3 regions of the Pseudomonas sp. HY13-MNA-CIBAN-0226 genome follow, and region 1 is predicted to be linked to each of the others. Evidence: riboswitches for the same ligand, from Rfam matches in the RefSeq annotation. Region 1 holds a riboswitch; each other region holds the start of a gene.
What was found. A riboswitch is a leader RNA that binds a small molecule or an ion and turns the genes downstream of it on or off. The one in region 1 is predicted to bind cobalamin.
Positions count from the first base shown of each region.

Region 2: linked by a shared signal. The riboswitch ahead of cobW (cobalamin biosynthesis protein CobW) and the one ahead of cobO (cob(I)yrinic acid a,c-diamide adenosyltransferase) in region 1 are both predicted to bind cobalamin.
Region 3: linked by a shared signal. The riboswitch ahead of AAEZ05_RS21590 (ABC transporter substrate-binding protein) and the one ahead of cobO (cob(I)yrinic acid a,c-diamide adenosyltransferase) in region 1 are both predicted to bind cobalamin.

Region 1 covers NZ_JBEOPS010000031.1:27,114-32,071, forward strand. The annotation lists gene cbiB (adenosylcobinamide-phosphate synthase CbiB) at 1-487, opposite strand, end outside; gene bluB (5,6-dimethylbenzimidazole synthase) at 484-1,134, opposite strand; gene AAEZ05_RS26445 (cobyrinic acid a,c-diamide synthase CobB) at 1,131-2,459, opposite strand; gene cobO (cob(I)yrinic acid a,c-diamide adenosyltransferase) at 2,456-3,067, opposite strand; cobalamin riboswitch at 3,149-3,383, opposite strand; gene AAEZ05_RS26455 (PQQ-dependent sugar dehydrogenase) at 3,513-4,826, shown strand; gene AAEZ05_RS26460 (C40 family peptidase) at 4,867-4,958, opposite strand, start outside.
Region 2 covers NZ_JBEOPS010000004.1:255,018-259,975, reverse strand. The annotation lists gene cobM (precorrin-4 C(11)-methyltransferase) at 1-621, opposite strand, end outside; gene AAEZ05_RS06570 (cobalamin biosynthesis protein) at 702-1,115, opposite strand; gene AAEZ05_RS06565 (CbtA family protein) at 1,112-1,819, opposite strand; gene AAEZ05_RS06560 (CbtB domain-containing protein) at 1,831-2,022, opposite strand; cobalamin riboswitch at 2,142-2,370, opposite strand; cobalamin riboswitch at 2,563-2,776, shown strand; gene cobW (cobalamin biosynthesis protein CobW) at 2,877-3,938, shown strand; gene cobN (cobaltochelatase subunit CobN) at 3,942-4,958, shown strand, end outside.
Region 3 covers NZ_JBEOPS010000020.1:124,682-129,639, reverse strand. The annotation lists gene AAEZ05_RS21595 (FecCD family ABC transporter permease) at 1-876, opposite strand, end outside; gene AAEZ05_RS21590 (ABC transporter substrate-binding protein) at 873-1,886, opposite strand; cobalamin riboswitch at 2,031-2,225, opposite strand; gene AAEZ05_RS21585 (VOC family protein) at 2,412-2,813, shown strand; gene cahR (transcriptional regulator CahA) at 2,844-3,821, opposite strand; gene gabP (GABA permease) at 3,929-4,958, opposite strand, start outside.

The sequences.
Region 1 (4,958 bases):
CCCCCGGCGCGCCAGCGACGACAAACCAGAACAGGGCGGCAAATACCGCGTCGCTACCGTTCTCCAGAACGGATTCGGTGGCCGCGCGGGCGACTTCGGTTTTATCCAGCTCGCTGGTCTGGCGGCTGACCAGGTAACCGACGCGAGTGCGCGCTTCATCCAGGTCATCGCTGCGCAGGGCCCTGGCCACCGGCTCGACGTGCTCGCCAAGGCTGCGCATGCCCAGTGCGCAATAGAGTGCCAGGATCTCGACGATCCAACCCACCAATGGCGCCCAGGACAACGCGGTCGCCAGTAAGGTCAGCGGCACTACGGCGAGTACCCAGGCCGTCACGCCATGGCTGCGCCAGCCTCTACCACCACTGTTGAAGCGCTGCTCGATGCGATCGGCAAAGCGCCCGAACGCCACCAGCGGATGCCAGCGCCTGGGCTCGCCTAGCAGCGCATCCAGCCCCACGGCAGCGACGGTCAACAACGCCACACTCATTGACTCTCTCCCCAGACATTTTCATACAGCAATTCACCCAGCGGCCGCGACTGCGCCCAGCCTTCGAGGACCAGCATCGGCGCCGGATAAAATTCCTGCACCGGCCCCAGGCACAACACCGCCATCGGTTTTGCTCCCGGCGGCATGCCCAGCAGATCGGCCAGGGCTTGCGGCTCGAATAGCGAAACCCAGCCCATGCCCAGCCCTTCGGCACGGGACGCCAGCCACAGGTTCTGGATGGCGCAGGACAACGAGGCGATGTCCATTTCCGGCAAGGTGCGCCGGCCGAAGATGTGGCGTTCGCGATCATCCATCAGCGCGGCGACCAGCACTTCGGCGCAGTCGTTGATGCCTTCGACTTTGAGCTTCATGAATTCGTCAGTGCGCTCGCCCAGGGCTTCGGCGGTACGGATCCGCTCTTCTTCCACCAGGCCCTGGATTTGAGCGCGCACAGTGCGATCGCTGATGCGCAGGAACCGCCAAGGCTGCATCAGGCCGACACTGGGGGCCTGGTGCGCGGCTTCGAGCAGGCGCCGCAGCAGCTCGGGCTCGACAGTGCCACCGCTGAAGTGGCGCATGTCGCGGCGTTCGGCGATGGCACGGTAGACCGCGTCGCGTTCGGCCTGACTGAATGTGGCGTCGGTCATGGCCTTTTCGCGAGCAAGGCGCCCTCTCGGTCAGGCAAAAACAGTGCAGCCACCGCCACCGGATTCGACGGAAAATAAAAGTGCACATAAGAAGCCGTCATCCGCCCCTGACGATAAACCGCCTCCGCCCCACGTCCGCCATTCGGGCTCAGCCCACGGGCAATCGGTGCCAGCTCGGTGCTGGTCAGCGAGTGATGGTAGGTATGCCCACGTAACGCGCCCTCAGGCAGTTCCACCACCTGCAAGGCCAATGCAGCCAGGCGCTTTTGCATGACCGCATCTCCGGCCAGCAACCCCACCAGTTCGGCACGCGTGCCGTCGACGTCGGTCAACGAATCGAGCAGATAAAGCATCCCGCCGCACTCGGCCAGCAACGGTTTGCCCGCGCCATGGTGCGCGCGGATCGCCGCCAGCATCGAGGTATTGCCTGCCAACGCCGCATGGTGCAATTCCGGGTAACCGCCTGGCAGGTAAAGGCTGTCCGCCTCGGGCAAACTGGCATCACGAATAGGCGAGAAAAACCGCAACTCGGCGCCCATCGCCCGCAACAGGTCCAGGCTCGCACCGTAGGTAAATGCGAAGGCCTCATCACGGGCCACGGCGATACGTACGCCCGCGAGCAAGGGTTCGGCAACAACCAGATCAGGCGCGGCAAATTCCACCGCCGGGGGCAACGCTACCTCGCAACTGCTGGCCAAGGCGTTCGCCGCGGCATCCAGACGCAGGTCGAGGTCGTTCAATTCGCTGGCCTGCACCAGGCCGAGGTGACGACTGGGCAGCTCGATCCCGGTCTCCCGGGACAACGCGCCATACCAGCGCAACCCCTCAGTCAGGCTTCCTTCAAGCAACTGCGCATGGCGCAAGGTGCCCACGCGATTGGCCAGCACCCCGGCAAACGGCAAATCCGCCTGATAGCGCGCCAGCCCCAGAGCCAGGGCGCCAAAGGTCTGCGCCATGGCGGTGCCGTCGATCACCGCCAGCACCGGCACGCCAAAATGCCGCGCAAGGTCGGCACTGGAAGGCGTGCCGTCGAACAGCCCCATGACCCCTTCGATCAGGATCAGGTCCGCCTCGCCAGCGGCCTCCCACAAGAGGCGTCGACTGTCCTGCTCGCCGACCATCCACATGTCCAGTTGATAGACCGGCGCACCGCTGGCGCGCTCAAGGATCATCGGGTCGAGAAAGTCCGGGCCGCACTTGAACACGCGCACCTTGCGTCCCTGGTTGCGATGCAACCTGGCCAGCGCAGCGGTCACGGTGGTCTTGCCCTGACCGGAAGCCGGCGCTGCAATCAATACCGCCGGGCAACAGCGAGGCTGACTCACAATTCGACGCCTTTTTGCGCCTTGATCCCGGCCTGGAACGCGTGCTTGACCACGCCCATCTCGGTCACGGTGTCGGCCAGTTCAATCATCTCCGGCTTGGCACCGCGACCGGTCACCACCACGTGCTGCATGGGCGGACGAGCCTGCAAGTCACTGAGCACCTGATCGAGATCGAGATAACCGTGCTTGAGCGCGATGTTCAATTCATCCAGTACCACCAGGCCGATCGAGGGGTCACGCAGCAGTTCACGGGACACTGCCCACGCCGCTTCGGCGGCGGCGATATCGCGCTGGCGATCCTGGGTTTCCCAGGTGAAGCCTTCGCCCATCACATGAAACCGCACCTGCTCCGGGAAGCGTCGGAAAAACAACTCTTCGCCGGTGCTGTTGCGGCCCTTGATGAACTGCACCACACCGCACTGCATGCCATGGCCCATGGATCGCGCGAGCATGCCGAATGCCGAGCTGCTTTTGCCCTTGCCATTGCCGGTGAGCACCAGCAGCAAGCCGCATTCATTCGGCGAGTTGGCGATGCGTTCGTCGATCACGGCTTTTTTGCGCAACATGCGCGCCAGGTGACGTTCGTCACGATCGGGGGTATCAGTCATGGGGAAGCTCTCCGTTGGGGCTGGATAACGGCGGGCAGGCACAAGAATAGACGGCAAGAAGCCTGGCATCGCCCACCGTGATGCCGCTGGATGGATCAGGCCGGTCTCCGGGCTCATGAGCGGCTGATAGCCTGACTGCGCGCCTTCCCATCTCGATTGCTCGACACAGTGGCACAAGGCGCAGTCTTCACTCATTTACCGTTGCGGGGGCAGCGCCGGGATCATGATCAGTCTTTGCTCGAAAGCGACCACTCACCGGCTTCCCTGTTTCACCCTGTCGACGACGTCACAGGGCACCTGAAACAAGCCGCGAAGGTTAGAGGGTTGGGGGTGGAGCGTCAATTAAAGTCCGGCCTGCGGTGCTGAATTGATTTACCCCCGTTGAACCATCGCGCATTTGCGCTTCTCTACTAAACAGGTCAATGCATTCATAGGGAAGGTCAGCATGCGCAAGCCCCAGCTCGTTTTCGTCATCGCCCTCGCCGGAGGACTCGCCGCTTGCGGTGAAACTTCCAGCCTGCAAGTCTCTGACGGCACCGGTCCGTCACCCAAATTGCCAGAACCGAACAAGACCCTGATACCGACGGTGAACATCGCCCCGGCCATCGGCTGGCCGGACGGTACCAAGCCGACCGCTGCCGCCGGCACCCAGGTGGCCGCTTTCGCCGAAAGCCTCGACCACCCGCGCTGGCTGTATGTGCTGCCCAACGGTGATGTGCTGGTGGCTGAAACCAACGCCCCGCCAAAACCCGAGGATGGCAAAGGCATCAAGGGCTGGGTCATGAAAAAAGTCATGGGCCGCGCCGGTGCGGGCGTGCCCAGCCCGAACCGCATCACGCTGCTGCGGGACAAGGACCATGACGGCGTCGCCGAGACCCGCACGGTGTTTCTGGAGAATCTCAACTCGCCGTTTGGCATGACCCTGGTGGGCAACGACTTGTATGTCGCGGACACCGATCGGTTGCTGCGCTTCAACTATGAAAGCGGCGATACGACGATCAAGTCTCAGCCAATCAAGGTGGTCGACCTGCCGGGCGGTACGCTGAATCACCACTGGACCAAAAACGTCATTGCCAGCAAGGACGGCAGCAAGCTGTACGTCACGGTAGGATCGAACAGCAACGTCGCGGAAAACGGCATGGACCAGGAAGAAGGCCGCGCAGCTATCTGGGAAGTGGATCGTGCCACCGGCAATCACCGCATCTTCGCCTCCGGCCTGCGCAACCCGAACGGCATGGCCTGGGAACCCCAGACCGGCGCCCTGTGGACCGCTGTCAACGAACGTGACGAAATCGGCAGCGACCTGGTGCCGGACTACATCACATCGGTCAAGGACGGGGCGTTTTACGGCTGGCCTTACAGCTACTACGGCCAGCACGTGGATGTGCGCGTCGAGCCCCAGAATCCGGACCTGGTCGCCAAGGCCATTGCCCCTGATTACGCGGTCGGCCCCCATACCGCCTCTCTCGGCCTGACCTTCGCCGAAGGCAATACCTTGCCAGCGCAGTTCAAGGAAGGCGTTTTCATTGGCCAGCACGGTTCGTGGAACCGCAAACCGCACAGCGGCTACAAAGTGATCTTCGTGCCGTTCAACGCCGGCAAACCGACCGGGCAACCGATCGATGTGCTGAGCGGTTTCCTCAACGACGAGGAAAAAGCCATGGGCCGGCCGGTGGGTGTGGTGATCGATCAGCAGGGGGATTTGCTGGTGGCAGATGATGTAGGGAACAAGGTGTGGCGGGTATCGGCTACTCAGTAACGCTGCACGCCGAAACCTGTAGGGGCCGGCTTGCCGGCTCCTACGGATTGCGTGCCAGATGTTCCGGCTGCAACACGCGCTTGGCACTCAGATACGCTTTTTGCCAATAGGCCTTGGACAGGCTGTCCAGCT
Region 2 (4,958 bases), on a different contig from region 1:
GGCAATATCTGCCAAAGTCCCCACCACCCAATCCTGGTCCGGCCAGCTCGCCCGGTGAATCACCGCGATCGGGCAATCGGCACCGTAATGCGGGGTTAATTCGAGGACGATCTTGTGCAGGTGGCTGACCCCCAGATGGATCGCCATGGTCGCGCCATGTTGTGCCAGGCTGGCCAGTTCTTCACCGGCCGGCATCGCCGTCTTGTCGGCGTAGCGGGTCAGTATCACGCTCTGGGAAACGTCCGGCAGGGTCAATTCAGCACCCAACAGCGCGGCACAGGCTGCCGTGGCCGTCACCCCGGGAATGATCTCAAAAGGGATACCCAGCTCGCGCAGGTGGCGAATCTGCTCGCCGATGGCGCCATACAGGCTCGGATCGCCGGAATGCACCCGCGCCACATCCTGGCCCTTGGCGTGGGCAGCCTTGATCAGTTCGATGATCTGTTCCAGGTGCAATTCGGCACTGTTGACCACCTGTTCAGCATGATGGCCTTCGAGCACGGCGGCGGGCACCAGCGAGCCGGCGTAAATGATGACGGCGCAGCTGCGAATCAGGCGCTGGCCTTTGACGGTGATCAGTTCCGGGTCGCCGGGGCCGGCGCCGATGAAGTAAACGGTCATCGTCGTATCCTGTGAAAAAGCGACATGGGCAGGCTTCAGATGAAGATTGCTCATGATCAGGCATGGGATTATCGGGGATTCTAAACGGCGCGGGCCAATGCGAGGGTGGCCTGGGCGTATTTTTGTCGTGAAATCAAGAGTATTGCCGGGGTGCGGGCTAACTGTTCGGCCAGGGCGAGGGCAGCGCTTTCAGCGATTCCATAGCAGCCGGTACGTTCGAAAGCGATGTCCGAGTGATGGCTGAGCTGGCCCTGATACCTGGCCAGTGCCTCACTGCTGAAAAACTGCACCTCAAGCCCAAGCTGGACGCCGAGCTCAATCAGGCCTGGCTCTTCTCGCTTGAGGTCAATGCTCGCCAGGGCACTGATCTGCTCGAGCTCGATAGAGTGGGCCTGCAGCGCCTGGTCCAGCAGCGCCCGCAGCGTGCTGAGAGGGCAGCCACGCTGGCAGCCAAGGCCGACGACCAGCGTCGGCACTTTGCCAGCTTGGGTCATGCCGGGTATTGATCAGGATTTTTGCGCCGGAACAGCCAGGCGCTGATCAGGCCCAGTGCCAGCCAGAACGCCACGTTGGTCAACTGTGAGGCAATCTTGAACTGGGTTTCCAATGCCTCTGGCGCGAGCATCGAATGCACCTGGGGTTGTGGTGCTCCGATCACGTGTGGCACGGCCAGGATCGCCACGCCAAGGACCTTCATCAGCCAGTGACGGCTGAAGACGATCAACGCAATACCGACCGCTGTGGAAGCGGCTGTACCCATCCACCAGATCTGCCGTTGAGTCAGGTCCGCCGCTGCAGTGCCCGGCAATTCAGGGGGCAGGCCGAGGGTTGGCGCCAGGACGAAGGTCGCGTAGCCGGCCAGGCCCCAGAGCAGGCCCTGGGACGTGCGAGTTGGCGCGCGCAGGGTGTAGAGGCCGGCCAGCATCAGCGCGAAACCCACGGCGACTACCAGGTTGCCGCCAGTGGTCGACAGCAGGCGCTGCCAACCGTTTTCCGGTTCCCAGGCTTCAGCGTCGTGGCTGTGCGCTGCGGTAGCGCCGGCTGCGTGTTCGTGGATTTGAACCGTGGCAGGTTCGGATTGTTCGTAGGTTTCCGCCTGCAGAATCAGCGGAGAGACCCAGAGGCTTTGCAGCAGGGTCAGCAGCAGGGCGGCCAGCAACCCGGTAAAACCTGCGGTTTGCGCGATACGCTTGATCATCTGGGCAGGTCTCAGTGGCACGGGAACGCGGAGCTGTGACGGGTATCGTGCGCCGCGTTGTGCACCGCCTCAATGTGCGAGAAACCGGCGAAATACACCAGGCCGGCGCCCAGGATCGACGCGAAAACAGCGGCGGTCAGGCGTTGGGTCAGGGTCGTGGTACTGCTGGTGGTACGGCTACCGGTGGTGCTGATGGTCGACATGGCGCTTCCCTCTGGTCTGTCAGCGGGGTTATGGAGCGCATGGAAAACTCCTGCGAACGGGCACGCCGAAGCTCAAACAGCGCCCGCCCACCGCGGGTTTGTTGGTCAGCGAACCTGATGTTCGCCATGCGTTGCGGGCCGGTCTCCGGGCTCGCGAGGGGTGCGGGCTTGCGCCTGTACCTGCAAGAGTCGCCTTCCCATGCCGTACTGCTGGCACAGTGGATCTGACTCTTCGCTCGCTTACCGTTGCGGGGGCAGCACCGGACTGACATGAGCTTCTAGTAAAGCACATGATTCACCGGTTTCCCGTTTCACCCTGTGAAGGGCACCCGTAACAAGTTGCGTAGGAGAGCATGAGGCGGGGTTTGGCGTCAATTGGCAGAGGTTCTCAATTGGGGGTCGGCCCCGGTAGGAGCTGCCGGAGGCTGCGATCTTTTGATCTGGCTGTTTGACAGACACAATCAACTGATCGCAACCTTCGGCAGCTCCTGCAGGGGATAGCGTTTACCGCAGGAGCATTGACCCGCCCCGATACCATGCGTAGCCTTGCGCTTTCGAGGTTCTTCGGCGTTGGCCGAAGCTAAGAAGGGAACGCGGTCAATGCCGCGGCTGCCCCCGCAACTGTGAACGGTGATGTTCGCTGCCACGCCACTGCAAGCCCTGTACAACGGGTTCGCGGGAAGGCGCAGCGAATGCCAGGCTGCATGCCCGGCACGCCGTCAGCCAGGAGACCTGCCTCGATACAGATTCTCACTACAACCGGGCGGGGTGATCCGGTGGCGAACTCTCCCGCGCGCGCTTCAGTCGCAGCGATTGTCGTCCCGTATGCCCGCCACCTTGCCAAAGGGCATCCGATGAAAACACTGGCCAAACTTCCCGTCACCATCGTTACCGGCTTCCTTGGCTCGGGCAAGACCACCTTGCTGCGGCACATGCTCGACAACGCCCAGGGCCGGCGCATCGCGGTCATCGTCAACGAATTTGGCGAACTGGGTATCGATGGCGAAATCCTCAAGCAGTGCTCCATCGGTTGCACTGAAGAAGAAGCCAGCGGCCGCGTCTATGAACTGGCCAACGGATGCCTGTGCTGCACCGTCCAGGAAGAGTTCTTCCCGGTGATGCGCGAGTTGGTGGCCCGTCGCGCCGACCTCGACCACATCCTGATTGAAACCTCCGGGCTGGCCCTGCCCAAGCCCCTGGTGCAAGCCTTCCAGTGGCCGGAAATCCGCAGCGCCTGCACCGTCGACGCCGTGATCACCGTGGTCGACAGTCCGGCCGTGGCGGCGGGCACCTTTGCTGCGTTCCCTGACCAGGTTGACGCCCAGCGCAAACTCGACCCGAACCTGGATCACGAATCGCCACTGCACGAACTGTTCGCCGACCAGTTGGCCAGCGCCGACCTGGTCATCCTCAACAAGGCCGACCTGATCAGCCCGCAAGACCTGGCCCGGGTGCGCCTGGAAGTCGCCGAGGAACTGCCGCCGGCGGTCAAGGTCATCGAAGCCAGTAGCGGTCGTGTGCCCCTGGACGTGCTGATTGGCCTGGGTGCCGGTTCCGAAGAACACATCGACAGCCGTCACAGCCATCACGATCATCACCACGAAGGTGAAGACGATCACGATCACGACGCCTTCGATTCGATCTCCATCGAACTGCCCCAGGCGGATGAAAGCCTGCTGCTGGACGCCCTGACGCAACTGGTAGTCAAGCACGGCATCCTTCGGGTCAAGGGTTTCGCAGCTATTGCGAACAAACCGATGCGCCTGCTGATCCAAGGCGTGGGCACGCGTTTCGACAAGCATTTCGACCGTCAGTGGGGCGCCGATGAAGCGCGCACCACCCGCCTGGTGCTGATCGGCCAGGAGCTGGACGCCGCCCAACTCGAAGCACAACTGCGCGCCGCGCTCAGCGTATAAGCCATGCACCTGCTCAGGACCCAGCCCGGCGGTTTCGTTTCGGATGACAATATTGCCGATCTTGGACAGACCCCTGCTGAGCTGGTGATCCTGTGCAGCGGCGACTCCAGCCTGGCGTTGCTCGCCGAAGCCGCGCAACAGTTGCCCGACGACTATCCAAGCGTGCGCCTGGCCAACCCGATGCAGGTGCAGAATCATGCCTCGGTCGACCTGTATGTCGATGAAGTGCTACGCCATGCCAAGGTGATTCTGATCTCGCTGCACGGCGGCATCGCCTATTGGCGTTATGGCGTCGAGCGCCTGGTGCAATTGTCCGAACGTGGCGTGCAACTGATTCTGGTGCCAGGCGATGACCGTCCCGACCCGGAACTCAGCGACCTCAGTACCGTGGGCGCCGAAGACCGCGACCGGCTCTGGCAGTTTCTACGCCAGGGCGGTCTGGGCAATGCCCTGGATTTCTTTCGCTGCCTGGCCAGTCGTTGGCTGGAACGCGACTACCCCTGGGCGGAGCCGCAGGCTTTGCCGCGCACGGCGATCTACCATCCGCAGCGAAGCCCAGCTGTACTAGCCGATTGGCAAGCCGACTGGCAGGCCGGGCAGCCCGTGGCCGCCGTGCTGTTTTATCGCTCGCACCTGCAGGCGGCCAATACCGCCTTCATCGATATTTTCTGCCAGCGCCTGCAGGCGGCTGGGTTGAACCCGCTGCCGATTGCCGTGGCCAGCCTGAAAGAACCCGGCTGCCTGGCGGTGGTCGAGGACTGGCTGGACGAAGTCAGCGCCTCGGTAATTCTCAACACTACCGGCTTTGCCCAGTCGAGTCCCGAAGCGCCGCATATCCGGCCGTTTCGCCGCAATATTCCGGTGATCCAGGCCATTTGCGCCCAGGATAACGAGGCCGGTTGGCAAGCCAGCGACCAGGGTCTCGGCCCGCGGGACCTGGCCATGCACATTGCGCTGCCGGAACTGGACGGGCGGATCATCAGCCGACCGATCAGCTTCAAGGACCTGGCGTGGCGCAGC
Region 3 (4,958 bases), on a different contig from region 1:
ACCCAGCGCGCTGGCAGGCAGCAAGCGGGCGTGACGGGTGCCCAGCAACAGGCGCACGGCATGGGGAATGACCAGCCCGACAAAACCGATGGAGCCGACGATCGACACCATTACGGCCGTCACCAGCGCCGCGCTGCCCACCAATATGAACTGCACCCGGCGCACCGGGATACCAAGGGAGGCTGCGGAATCGACCCCGAACGTGAACGCGTCCAGCGCCCGCCGGTGCCACAGGCACACCGCCAGGCCAAGCAGGGCCACGGGCACCGATAACCACACCGACGGCCAGCGCACGCCACTGAGATTGCCCAGCAGCCAGAACAGGATGCCGCGAGCCTGTTCGGCACTGGCGGACTTGGTGATCAGGAACGCCGTCAGCGCGTTGAACAGTTGCGAGCCGGCAATGCCGGCCAGGATGATCTGCCCGGTGCCGCTGGACGATCCGCTGACCCGCGCCAGCAAAATCACCAGCACGAAGGCTGCGACAGCCCCGGCGAAAGCGCCGACGGATAACGAAATGGCCCCCGCGCCCAGCCCCAGCAACGCTACCAGAACCGCCCCTGTGGAAGCCCCGGCGGAGATACCCAGCAGGTAGGGATCGGCGAGTGGATTGCGCAGCAGTGATTGCAGGATCACCCCACAGGTGGCCAGGCCTGCACCGCAAGCCGCGGCCACCAGTGCCCGGGTCAGGCGGTAGTTCCAGACGATGCCTTCGTCGATCGGGTCGAGCACATGACCGGCTGCCCACAATTTGTTGGCCAATACCTGGAACACCACGCCCGGCTCGATCGGCGTTTCACCAATGGCCACGCCGGCGATCACCGCCAGCAGCAGTGTGACGAAGGCCAGCAGCGTGCGAATCAGCGTCCCGGTCATTTCGGCAAGTCGTAGCCGTTGATGGCGGTGGCCAGTGTTTCCAGGCCATCGAACATCCGCAGGCTGGCCTGCATCGCCATGGCGTCGAGGATGATGATGCGATTGTTTTTCACCGCGTCCATGTTGCGCGTGACCGGGTCACTGCGCAGGAAGGCCAGTTTCTTTTCGTGGTCGTCAGCCGGGAAGCGGCGCCGATCCATACGGGCAATCACCAGGAATGTCGGGTTGGCCTTGGCAATGGTTTCCCAGCCCACCGTTGGCCATTCTTCGTCGGACTGCACCACGTTGCGCACGCCCAGGGTGTTGAGCATGAAATCGGGAATGCCCTTGTGGCCGGCAACATAGGGGTCGATATCCAGGCTGGCGCTGGAGAACCAGAACAGCGCGCTGGTGTGCTTCAGGTCCTTGTTTTGCACCATGGCAATGGACTTCGCCAGGCTGGCCTTGAGCTCGGCGTTCAACTTCTCGCCACGCTCCTGCACATCGAAGATTGCCGCCAGCTGGCTGACGCTCTTGTACAGGCTGTCGATGCGAAACGCTTCGAGCCGCGTGCCGTCGGCGCCCACCAGGTTGTCCTTGGCTTCGCAGTCGGAAGGCATCAGGTAGGTGGGAATCTGCAACTCATGGAATTGTTCGCGGGTGCCGACTGCGCCTTGCGGGCCGACCATCCACTCCAGTTCCACTGCCACCAGCTGTGGCCGCTTGCCAATCACCGCCTCGAAGCTCGGCTCGTTGTCAGCCAGGCGCGGCACCTTGTCGTTCTCGGTCTTGTAGCGGCCCAGCACGTCGTTGAACCACAGCGAGGTGCCCACCAGCCGGTTGCTCAATCCCATGGCATAGAGCATTTCCGTGCCGGCCTGGCCGATGGTTACTGCTCGGCTCGGCGCCTGCTGGAACGTCAGCGTGCTGCCGCAGTTCTCCACGGTCAGGGGGTATTGCGTCGGTGCCGCCTGGGCGAGGGCGCAAAGACCCAGGCCCGTGCAGAGGGTGGCGAAGCGGGGCAGCAGCATGGGGCGATCTCCAGTTGAACCGTAAACGGAGCAGGGCAATACGGTCTGGAAACACATCATCGAACGCTGCCGCAAATGCAGTGCACTGCTGGTCACCAAGATGACCCGCGCGCCAAGGATGTCCTTCCCGGACACCCCGCCGGTTAGTGATTTGCTTGGCCGGCAGGTCTCCTGACTGGTGCGTCATCACCTGGCTCCGGCCTTCCCGGGAGCGATCCCAGTGGCAGTCGTGGAGCAGGCTCAGCACCTACAGTTGCGGGGGCAGTTCCGTTTGATGCTGCGCGAGCATCACGGATTCCCTATTAATCCCATGTGGAAACCGGCGGCGGCATGGTAGTCGATCCGGCTGCCCTTGGGGAACCCGCGTGCCCGATTCCCGCAGGCGCTGCGTAGGAGCTGCGTAGGAGCTGTCGAGTGCAACGAGGCTGCGATCTCTTGATCTTGCCTTTGCGCTAATCTCAGCAATCCAGCAATCCAGCAATCCAGCAATCCAGCAACAGCCCACTCCACCCCAGGAGCCCAGCCATGTTCAGCCACATTATCCTAGGCGCCCGCGATCTCGCCGCCATGACCACCTTCTACGACACGATCCTCCAACCCCTGGGCCTGGAGCGCATGCCCGACGAAAACGATGGCGGCCCACCGGGCTCGGGCTGGCAGTATCCGGGCAAGAGCTGGCCACAGTTCTTCATCCAGTTGCCCTACAACGGGTTACCGGCGAACTGGGGTAATGGCACCCAGGTCAGCTTTGCCTGCCGCTCGCGCGAGCAGGTGCAGGCCGCCTGGTCAGCGGCCATCGCCACAGGCGCGACGGATGAGGGCGCCCCCGGGATACGCGCGCATTACTCACCGGATTATTTCGGCGCCTATTGCAGGGATCCGGAGGGCAACAAATTGTGCTTTGTGCATGCGGATGGGTTGGAGTGAGAAGGCGTCAGTGCAGCCAACACAAGACGTCTAGTGCACCGCTACCTGCCGGCGCTCCCCCATCGGCGACAGACCAAAATAGCGGCTGTAGCACTTGGAGAAATGTGCCGGTGAAACGAAGCCGCACGCCAGGGCGACATCGCGGACCTGCGCCTCGCTACGCAGCAGCAACTGCCGGGCCCGGGACAGGCGCAGTTCCAGGTAGTACTGACTGGGTGTGCGCTTGAGGTGTTTGTGAAACAGTCGCTCCAGTTGCCGCACCGACACCTCGTTCAAGCGCGCCAGTTCTTCCAGCCCCAACGGCTCCTCGATGTTGGCTTCCATGATCGCCACAATCTGGCTGAGCTTGGGCTGGGAGGTGCCGAGCTTCTGCCGCAGCGGCACGCGCTGGCGTTCCTGGGCGCCTCGGGCGCGATCACACAACAGCAGTTCCGCGGCATGGGCGGCGATGTCCCGCCCGCCAGGTTCGCGAGCGATCAACTGCAACGTCATGTCCATGGCCGCCACTCCGCCGGAGCAGGTGTAGCGGTCGCGATCGAGTTCGAACAACTGGTTGGAAATGACGATCCCGGGAAAGCGCTCGCTCAGCGCCTCGTAGTCCTCCCAGTGGATCGTGCAGCGGTAACCCTTGAGCAGGTCAGCCCGGGCGAGCAAGTGGCTGCCGGTGCAGATGCCGCCCAAGGGCACCTGCAGATGCGCCAGTTTGCGCAGCCAGCCGAGCAACGGTCGGCTGCTGTGATTGGACACGATCGGGTTGGAGCCCACCACAAACAACATGTCGAGTTTCGGTGCGTCTTCGATCGAGTAATCGGGCAGGATGCGCATGCCGTTGCTGGCGGTGACCGGCTCCAGGCTGGCGGCGATGATCAGGGTGCGGTACATCGGCTGGCGGGCGGCCATGTTGGCCATGCGCAAGGTTTCCACGGCGGAGGCGAAGCCGATGGTGGTGAAGTTCTGGATGACCAGAAAACCCACGGTTTTCACTGGCCGTTGTTCGTAGGCAGACATGGACCATCCTCTTGTTCTGCGCTTGTACAAATAAAAAACCGGCCAGTTTCGTGGTGCGAAAGCGGCCGGAAAGAGGTGAGCGGGGGGCAGCTTGACGCTGTTTGACCTCAGGCGTTGCGGGTTTCAGCAGGTGCTGGCGCAGGACGTTTCCTGGAGTTGAAAATCGCGCCCATGCACACGATGGACAGGGTCAGCGCACCGGTCGCCAGCACTTCCATGCGGTGCTGCGGCAGAATCAGCATGACGGTCAGGATGCTCAGAATGCACAAAATCACCAGGTAGCTGAGCCACGGGTAGAACCACATCTTGAAGACGATCGGGTGTCCCGAGGCGTTCATCTTGCGGCGCAATATCAGCTGCGACACGGCAATCGCCAGGTACACCAGCAAGGCCACGGCTCCGGAACTGGCCAGCAGGAAAGCGAACACCTCGTTGGGGGCAAAGTAATTCAGTGCCGTGGTCAGGAAGCCCACTGCGGTGCTGGCCAGCACGGCGATGTAGGGTACGCCGGAGCCTGAGGTTTTTTGCAGGATGCGCGGGCCGTCGCCCCGTTTGCTCAGGGAGTAGACCATGCGCGAGGCGGTATAGATGGCGGAGTTCAGGCAGCTGGCGACGGCAATCAGGACCACGATGTCGACGATCATCTTCGCGTGGGGAATGTTCATCAGCTCCAGCGCCCGTTGATACGAGCCCACTGTCACCAGCATCGGGTCATTCCAGGGAACGATGGAGATGATCAGGAACACCGAGACGATGTAGAAAATCCCCATTCGCCACACGACCGAGTTGGTCGCACGGGTGATCTGCTTCGACGGGTTCTGCGATTCGGCTGCGGCAATGGTAACAATCTCGGTGCCCATGAAACTGAACACCGTGGTGAGCATCGCGCCGATGACGGCGGTCCAGCCATTGGGCATAAAGCCGCCGAACTCCTTGCTGAGCTGGGCCACGCCACTGACGGTGGTCTCGGGCAGCCCACCCACCAGCGCCAGCGCACCTAGGGCGATGAACCCCAGCACGGCGATGACTTTAAGCATGGCGAACCAGAATTCGAACTCGCCGTAGCGCGCCACGCTGAACAGGTTGGTCAGGGTCAGCAGCCCGGTGACCGCTATGGCGAACTCCCAAGTCTGGATG